4 regions of the Pseudomonas sp. KK18 genome follow, and region 1 is predicted to be linked to each of the others. Evidence: riboswitches for the same ligand, from Rfam matches in the RefSeq annotation. Region 1 holds a riboswitch; each other region holds the start of a gene.
The links. A riboswitch is a leader RNA that binds a small molecule or an ion and turns the genes downstream of it on or off. The one in region 1 is predicted to bind cobalamin.
Positions count from the first base shown of each region.

Region 2: another riboswitch for cobalamin. It lies ahead of V6607_RS19110 (CbtB domain-containing protein); the one in region 1 lies ahead of V6607_RS13525 (TonB-dependent receptor).
Region 3: another riboswitch for cobalamin. It lies ahead of V6607_RS18435 (CbtB-domain containing protein); the one in region 1 lies ahead of V6607_RS13525 (TonB-dependent receptor).
Region 4: another riboswitch for cobalamin. It lies ahead of cobW (cobalamin biosynthesis protein CobW); the one in region 1 lies ahead of V6607_RS13525 (TonB-dependent receptor).

Region 1 is NZ_CP146605.1:2,977,274-2,979,466, reverse strand. Features, by position in the region: gene imuA (translesion DNA synthesis-associated protein ImuA) at 1-242, opposite strand, end outside; gene lexA (transcriptional repressor LexA) at 242-859, opposite strand; cobalamin riboswitch at 961-1,168, shown strand; gene V6607_RS13525 (TonB-dependent receptor) at 1,262-2,193, shown strand, end outside.
Region 2 is NZ_CP146605.1:4,227,202-4,229,394, reverse strand. Features, by position in the region: gene V6607_RS19120 (DUF4865 family protein) at 1-167, shown strand, start outside; gene V6607_RS19115 (CbtA family protein) at 208-936, opposite strand; gene V6607_RS19110 (CbtB domain-containing protein) at 952-1,164, opposite strand; cobalamin riboswitch at 1,196-1,335, opposite strand; gene V6607_RS19105 (histidine phosphatase family protein) at 1,363-1,926, shown strand; gene cobF (precorrin-6A synthase (deacetylating)) at 1,985-2,193, shown strand, end outside.
Region 3 is NZ_CP146605.1:4,070,814-4,073,006, reverse strand. Features, by position in the region: gene V6607_RS18445 (cobalamin biosynthesis protein) at 33-425, opposite strand; gene V6607_RS18440 (CbtA family protein) at 422-1,120, opposite strand; gene V6607_RS18435 (CbtB-domain containing protein) at 1,132-1,320, opposite strand; cobalamin riboswitch at 1,417-1,633, opposite strand; gene fabF (beta-ketoacyl-ACP synthase II) at 1,670-2,193, opposite strand, start outside.
Region 4 is NZ_CP146605.1:4,068,163-4,070,355, forward strand. Features, by position in the region: gene cobW (cobalamin biosynthesis protein CobW) at 1-983, opposite strand, end outside; cobalamin riboswitch at 1,076-1,278, opposite strand; gene V6607_RS18425 (helix-turn-helix domain-containing protein) at 1,275-1,793, opposite strand; gene fabF (beta-ketoacyl-ACP synthase II) at 1,907-2,193, shown strand, end outside.

The sequences.
Region 1 (2,193 bases):
ACGATGCGCTCACCGGCCGCCGCCAACCGTGCCAGGGTCGGCCACACCAACTGCAACTCGCCCACGCCCTCCTTGGCCATCAGGATTTCGCTCAACGCCGCTTCCGGCCAGCCACCGCTGGGCAGCACCGCATCCAGGGCCGCAAGCCCGGTGGGATGGAAGCTGGCCGGCGGCGCGGCGGGCCGGCCTTTCCAGACCCGGCCGCCATTGAACAGCGAGTCCAGTGCAACGACGGCGCCCATCAGCCTTGCCTCACCAGGCCGCAGAACACCCCTTCGATGGCCAGGTCCTGATCGGGCCGCACCACGATGGGTTGATAGGCGGGGTTGCGCGCCAGCAGGCGCACGCGCTCGCCCACGTGTTCGAAACGTTTGATGGTGACTTCACCGTCCAGGCGCGCTACCACGATCTGCCCGTTCAAGGCCTCGGCACTGCGGCGTACGCCTACCAGGTCGCCATCGAGGATGCCGTCTTCGATCATCGAATCGCCCTGCACCCGCAGCAGGTAATCCGGGGTTTTCGCGAACATGCCCGGGTCGAGCAATAGACGGTTGTGCACTTCGGCATCGGCGCCAATGGGCAAACCGGCGGCCACCCGGCCGAGCACCGGAATATCCAGCAGCTCCGGCCGCGCCGGTTGATTGAGCAGGCGGATGCCGCGCGCCTGGTTGGGGTTGACCTCGATAAAGCCGCCCTCGGTCAGCGCCAGCACATGCTTGCGCGCCACGCTGCGGGAGGCAAAGCCGAACGCCTCGGCGATCTCGGCGAGGCTGGGGGACTGGCCTTGCTGCGCGATACGGTCGCGGATAAAGGTCAGGATGGCGGTACGGCGGGGCGTTAGATTCGTCATGGAGTACATTTGTACTCCTGTGGGAATTTTCTGGCAATATCCGTCAGTCGCTTCCCATGCAGCCACCAGAAAAGTCCCCGCCAAGTTGACGAACGGTCTTTCGAATGTTCAGATGCCGGCCTGTTTCAGGTGCCTCATGCCGCCGTGCATGGGGTGAAACGGGAAACCGGTGCCGCTCTTTTCGAGCCAGTCCGGTGCTGCCCCCGCAACGGTAGACGCGTGACCCCTTCGACACACCACTGTGGCCTGCGCGCCATGGGAAGGTGAAGGTGTCCATACGCGTGAGCCCGGAGACCGGCCTGGAATTCTGTTTGGCAAAATCCTGCGGTGGGCGGGCATGGGCCGGTATTGGCGTGTGCTCGGTGCCTACTCGTGCGTGCTTTTCGCGAAAGATACTTTTCCGAGAAGACTATGATTCGACCTTACAATACTTCCGTGCTCAGCCTGCTGCTCGGCTGCCTGTTCAGCCCCCTGCTGCTGGCCGACGACCCTCCCCTTGAGCTCAAGCAGCAGATCATTTCCGCACCGTCGGTGGAATCCACCACCGTGGCCGACATGGCCCAGTACGGCAGCAAGGTCGAGATCGTCACCCGCGAACAGATCGAACGCGCCGGCCCCGCCGCCGATGTGTCGCGCGTGATGCAGATGTTCATCCCCGGCCTGTACGTGGCACCCAAGAATGGCCCGTTCGACTACGGCACTTATTCCCTGCTGGGTGGGCGCAACGACGACACGCTGATCCTGCTGGACGGCGTGCGCCTGAACAACCGCCTGTACGGCGGCCTGTACCTGGACACCCTGCCCGCCAACGCCATCGAGCGCATCGAAGTGCTCAAGGGTGGCCAGAGCCTGCTGTTCGGCACCCAGGCGGTGTCGGGGGTGATCAACATCGTTACCCGCAGCCCGCAAACCCGCGAGGCGTCCGGCGAGGTGAACCTGGGCGCAGACACCTTCGGCGGCACCACCGGCGATGCCCGGGTCGAGAAGATCTTCAACAACGGTTTTGGCGACCTCGGCTTGCTGGCCTACGTCAGCCGCAACGTCTCCGAGGGCTACCAGCCGTTTCGCAACCGCGACATGAAAAACGTAAGCGACAAGAAACGCTCCTACGAAGTCACCACCTTCGGCACCAAGGCGATCCAGTCGTTTGGCGATGACACGCGCCTTGAGCTGTTTTACCAGTACGCCGACGCCAACCTCGATTTCGCCCGGCCGGTGGACAACCACAAGACCACCAACGACCGCGTACAACAAATCGCCACGGCCACCTTCGAGCAAACCCTCAACGAGCGCCTGAGCTACTTCGTCAAAGGGCATATCAACGATTGGGACACGCGCTATAC
Region 2 (2,193 bases), 1.2 Mb from region 1:
CCCGCAACCAGCAGCTCGCGGACAGCAGCGATAACTTCGCGGTGTTTCTGGCGCTGGATGTGCAGGCGTGGAAGCTGGTGCGAATTACCTTGTCGGCCAAGGCGCTGGATGTGAACCATCCGGGCAATGGCTACGAGGTGTTCTACCTGGCGCGGCCCGGGGTGTGAATGCCGGTAGCCGCCGATTCGTCGGCGGCTACCTGTACCGTCAGGAGTTGAGACGCGCCTGAGGCTGGCTCAGCTTGCGCTCGGCCACGGCGCCGAACACCAGGCCCAGGGTGGTCCACAGCACCAGTTGAATCCCCAGGGAGGCCACGCGGAATTTCCACAGCAACACTGCCGAGAACTGTTCCGGCACTTCGTTGATGGTCGGGAACAAGCTGCCGGCCACCGACACGATCACGATATACAGCGCCACACCGAGGATCGCGCCTGCCCATAGGCCACGGCTGGCAATCAGCTTGCGCGCCGCGTTGATCGCAATCACCGCAGCCGCCACCGACACCAGCAGCATCAGGAAGAACAGCTTGGTGCGTTGCGCGATGGTGGCCGGGTCGCCCACCGATGGCGGGTTGGCCGGATACTTCAGCCCCGGCACCACGATGATCGTCACAAACGCCGCCAATGCCAGCAGCGCTGCCAAGCCACGGGGGCCGACCTTGCCGATGCGGCCCAGGGAGTAGGCGAACACCAGGGCGAAAATGCCACCCAGGGAGACGCTGTACACCACCACGCCGGTGAACAGGCCGAAGGTACTTTGTACTTCGCGGCTCACCAGTTCCTCTTCCGGCGCGTCGCCGTGCATCTGTGCCATCTGATCTTCGAAGGCGATGGCCTTGTCGATCTGCGGCTCACCAAAAGTCTTGGCGAAGCCGAAGGCCAGGATGCCGGCGAGCAGGCCCACCAGCATCCCGCGAACGAGTAAATGTCCTGTCATGTCGTCACGCTCCAATCAATGGCAGGGGAAACCCAGCAGGTGGCGACCGTCATGCACAAACTCATGCACGTACATGCCTTTGAACACGGCCGTCGCGCCTTGCTCGGCGCCGACGAAGTAAATCGCGAGCAACAGCAGCAGGCCGCCGAAGATCGCCCAGGGCAGGATTTCGCCCAGGGGAATGGACGGTATTGAAACGTCGGAGCCAGTTGCAGCGGTATAAGCCATGAGAACCTCCAGGGATGACGCGTCCCGAAATGGATAGCGAGTTGGCTGAAACAGGGTCTGGCTTACGGCTAAAAGGCCGAATACAGTGGCGCGACCGCGCCGGCATTGAACCGGCTTCCTGTTGCAGAATAGTTGAAACATGTTGAAACAACTTCGCAAGTCTACGCTGACTGCACCTTAAAACCAGAGCGATTTGTCATGCAGGCCACCCGTTTGACCCTTGTTGCCCACGCCAGCACCCGTGCCCAGAAACAGGCACGCTTTGCGCTGGATGAGTCGGTGGAGATGGACTGGCAGCAGGCGGCGCTTTCCCAGGGGCAACGCTTCAAGCGTGCACCCCGGGTGCTGTGCGGCCCGGAGGCGCGGACCCGGCAGACGGCGGCGCTGTTTGCCGACGATGCTTTGGTTGAAACAGCCCTGCGCGATTGTGATTTTGGCCGCTGGCAAGGGTTGGCGATCGAGGAGGTTCAGCAGGCCGAACCCGAAGCGCTTCAGGCCTGGTTGACCGACAGCACCTCGGCGCCCCACGGCGGCGAGTCGGTAGTGCAACTGTGTGAGCGGATAGGACAGTGGTTGCAGTCCCTCGAGCAATCCCCGGGGCATGTCGTGGCGGTGACGCATCCATTTGTGATCCGCGCAGCGCTGCTGCATGTCATGCAATGCCCACCCGCCATGTTCAACCTGATCGACGTGGAACCGCTGTCATCCACCGAGTTGCGATTCAATGGGCGTTGGCGCCTGCGCCTGGAAACTCACGCCTGACGTCCCGAACATGGCAAAATCCGTTCCCCGCACCGAGACCACCCATGAAGACTTTCCCATGAAACGCATCCTGATCATCGGCATTGGCGCCGGCAACCCTGACTACATCACGATGCAGGCGGTCAAGGCGCTAAACCGCACCGACGTGTTTTTCCTGATGGACAAGGGCCAGAGCAAGGACAAGCTGATCGACCTGCGCCGGGAAATCTGCGAGACCTACATCACCGATCACGCCTACCGCTTTGTCGAGGCCGATTGCCCCGAGCG
Region 3 (2,193 bases), 1.1 Mb from region 1:
GCTCATGATCAAAGCTGACGATTATCGGGAATTCAGCCGGCGCAAGCCAATGCAAAGGTGGCCTGGGCGGTTTTTTCGCGGGTGATCAGCAGGGTGGCAGGGCTTTGAGACAGCTGTTCTGCCAGGGCCAGGGCGGCACTTTCAGCAATGCCGTAGCAGCCGGTATGAGCAAAAACCGTCTCGGACTTATGGCTCAGTCGATCTTCATAGGGCGCCAATTGCTCCGCACTGAAAAATACCAACGGCAAATCCAGAACCTGAGCCAGTGCCAGCAACCCCGGCTCATCCCGCTTGCGATCAAGACTGGCCAACGCAGTGATGCGCTGACGCTCAATGCCACCCTCGGCGAGGGCGGCGTTGAACAGTTCACGCAGGATGTCGACAGAACAACCCCGCTGACACCCCAGGCCAACCGCCAGGATCATGCCGAATACTGACCATCACGGTTACGGCGAAACAGCCAGGCACTGATCAAGCCCAGCGCCAGCCAGAAGGCAACGTTGGTCAACTGCGAGGCGATCTTGAATTGAGCTTCCAGAGCCTCCGGCGCCAGCATCGAGTGGACTTCCGGCTGTGGTGCGCCAATCACATGGGGCACAGCCAGGATCGCCACGCCCAGGATTTTCAGCAGCCAGTTACGACCGAACACGATCAGCGCGATACCGGCCGCGGTAGAGGCGGCAGTGCCGATCCACCAGATTTGCCGTTGCGCCAGGTCTGCCGCCGCAGTCCCCGGCAATTCAGGCGGCAAGCCCAGGGTCGGCGCCAACACAAAGGTGGCGTAACCGGCCAGGCCCCATAGCAGGCCTTGGGCCGTACGGGTCGGTGCACGCAAGGTGTACAGACCCGCAAGCATCAGGGCAAAACCTACGGCGACCACCAGGTTACCGCCCGTAGTCGACAGCACACGCTGCCAGCCATCTTCCGGCTCCCAGGCTTCAGCGTCGTGGGTGTGGGCCGTGGCTTCGGCATGTTCATGCACTTCGGTCGCGGCCGGGGCGTTTTCGAAGGTCTCCGCCTGCAGGATCAGCGGGGCAACCCAGAAGCTTTGCAGCAAGGTCAGCAGCAAGGCGGCCAGGAGGCCGGTGAAACCTGCGGTTTGAGCAATACGCTTGATCATGTCGGCAGGTCTCAGTGGCAAGGGAACGCAGCGCTGTGGCGGGTATCGTGGGCGGCGTTGTGCACCGCTTCGATGTGCGAGAAACCGGCGAAATACACCAGGCACGCGCCGAGGATCGACGCGCTGATGGCGGCAGTCAGGCGTTGGCTCAGGGTGGCGGTGGTGCTGGCGGTAGAGGCGGTGCTGCTGATGATCGACATGGCGCGTCCCTTCAGGGTTTCAGGGTGACACGAGCGCATGAAAACCCCGCGAGCCAGGCACGCAGGGTTCTGAACAGCGCCCGCCCACCGCGGGTTTGTTATCTGATTTTTTCGGGCCGGTCTCCGGGCTTGCGAGGGGCCTGGGCCTTGAAAGCATCACCTTCCCATGCCGTAGAGGCACAGTGGTTTTGATGCTTCACTCGCTTACCGTTGCGGGGGCAGCACCGGACTCGTCACGCCCTTGAGTAAAGGAACATGACTCACCGGTTTCCCGTTTCACCCTGTGAAGGGCACCCGAAACAAGATGTGTAGGAGAGCATGGGCGGGCGATGGGCGTCAAATCGCCGGGTTATTGCCAGCGTTTGAACAGCACGCTGGCATTCACGCCGCCGAATCCAAACCCATTGGAAATCGCGTATTCAATCGGCAACGACCGGGCTTGGCCTCGGACCATATCCAGTCCTTCGGCAGCGGGGGCCGGGTTGTCCAGATTGAGGGTCGCCGGGGCAATCTGGTCGCGCAGGGCGAGCACGGTGAAGATCGCCTCGATCCCGCCCGCTGCGCCCAGTAAGTGGCCAGTCGCCGACTTCGTTGCGCTGATAGCCACACTGGAATCGGCTCCGAACAGCGTATTGATCGCTGCCAGTTCGCCGTTGTCGCCTACGGGGGTCGACGTGGCATGGGCGTTCAAGTGCTGGATCTGTGCGGCGCTGATTCCGGCCTGCGCGATCGCCAATTCCATTGCCCTGCGTGCACCCGAGCCATCTTCCGGGCCCGAGGTCATGTGATAGGCGTCGGCGCTGGTGCCGTAGCCCACCAGCTCTGCGATAGGCGTCGCCCCACGAGCCAATGCATGCTCCAGTTCCTCGATCA
Region 4 (2,193 bases), 1.1 Mb from region 1:
GCGCGCGGCTCATCGGCGCGCCAGGCGCGGTCGAAGTGCTTGTCGAAACGCGTGCCCACGCCCTGGATCAGCAGGCGCATCGGTTTGTTCGGGATCGCCGCGAAGCCCTTGACCCGCAGGATGCCGTGCTTGACCACCAGTTGGGTCAGGGCGTCCAGCAGCAGGCTTTCGTCGGCCTGGGGCAGTTCGATGGAGATGGAGTCGAAGGCATCGTGGTCGTGGTCGTCTTCACCTTCGTGGTGATGATCGTGATGGCTGTGGCGGCCATCGATGTGTTCTTCCGAGCCCGCGCCCAGGCCGATCAATACGTCCAGCGGCAGGCGACCGCTGCTGGCTTCGATGATTTTTACCGCCGGCGGCAGTTCTTCTGCCACTTCCAGGCGCACACGGGCCAGGTCTTCAGGGCTGATCAGGTCGGACTTGTTGAGGATCACCAGGTCGGCGCTGGCCAGTTGGTCAGCGAACAGCTCGTGCAGGGGGGATTCGTGGTCCAGGTTCGGGTCGAGCTTGCGCTGGGCGTCAACCTGGTCCGGGAAGGCGGCGAACGTGCCGGCGGCCACGGCCGGGCTGTCGACCACGGTGATCACGGCGTCAACGGTGCAGGCGCTGCGGATTTCCGGCCACTGGAACGCCTGGACCAAGGGTTTTGGCAGGGCCAGGCCCGAGGTTTCGATGAGGATATGGTCGAGGTCGCCGCGACGGGCCACCAGTTCGCGCATCACCGGGAAGAACTCTTCCTGGACCGTGCAGCACAGGCAGCCATTGGCCAATTCGTAGACGCGGCCGTTCGCCTCTTCTTCGGTACAGCCGATGGAGCATTGCTTGAGGATTTCACCGTCAATGCCCAGCTCGCCGAACTCGTTGACGATCACCGCGATGCGGCGCCCCTGGGCGTTATCCAGCATGTGGCGCAGCAAGGTGGTCTTGCCCGAGCCGAGGAAGCCGGTAACGATGGTGACGGGGAGTTTGGCCAGTGTTTTCATCGGATGCCCTTTGGGGCGGGCATACGGGACGAGTGGCCCTGCGCGGGTGCGCAGAAGCAGAATTCGCCACCGGATCACCCCGCCCGGTTGAAGTAGAAAATCGGTTGCGAGGCAGGTCTCCTGGCTTGGGGCTTGCCGGCGGTGAGGCCGGCGCTGGCTGCGCCTTCCCGCCTTGTTCAGGCAGTGGCGTGGCAGTCAGATAAACCCTTTACAGTTGCGGGGGCAGCCGCGGCATTGACCGCGTTCCCTTCTTAGCTTCGGCCTGGGCCGAAGAACCTCGAAGGTGCAAGGCTACGCAGTGCGCGGGGACGGGTCAATGTCCGAGCGTTTGGCACTAAGCAGCGCCAGGCGCTCCAGCATGCCTTCGCTCGCCGCCGGCCCGGCCTGGACGCTGCATTGCTCGACGGACACGCGCACACCGTCGGCGTCCACCACCGCCACTTCCACCGGGCGCCGGGTTTCCCGGTCAACCAATTGCAGGCTTTCACCTTCGTTGGCGAAATGGCGGTTGCCCCAACCGACGAACGCCATGATCACCACCCGGAAATCCTCGCCGACCGGCGTCGGCACGTACTCGAAACGGGGCGGCCGCTCGCTGTATTGCCGGCGTTCCAGCAGCCCCGCTTCCACCAGGCTGTTGAGCCGGCGGGTGAGCATATTCGGAGCGATTCCCAGGCTCTGGGAAAACTCGTCAAAACGCCGCAAACCTTGCAGCGCGTCGCGCATGATCAGGATGCTCCACCACTCGCCTACCCGTTCCACTCCACGGGCTACCGGGCATTCGGCATTCACCAGCGACTTACGTTGCATTGCAGTTCCTCTGTGGGGCGGCTACGGAAATTTCAGCTATCGGATGTTACTTTCATAATGATAGTTTCGTCCATGCATTGCTACCAACCTGAAATTTGCGGAGCTAAGCGATCATGAGTAAGCGAATTGTTGTGACCGGCATGGGTGCAGTGACACCGCTGGCAACCGGCGTGGAACAGACCTGGAAGCGCCTGCTGGCCGGTGAATCCGGGATTCGCAGGCTACCCGAGGCATTGATCGGCGACCTGGCAATCAGCATCGGCGGCCAAGTGTTGGACCGCATCCAGGACCCTGAAGCCGGCTTTGACCCGGACACTGTCATCCCGGCCAAGGAACAACGCAAGATGGACCGGTTCATCGTGTTTGCCCTGGCCGCCGCGCAAGAGGCCCTGGCCCAGGC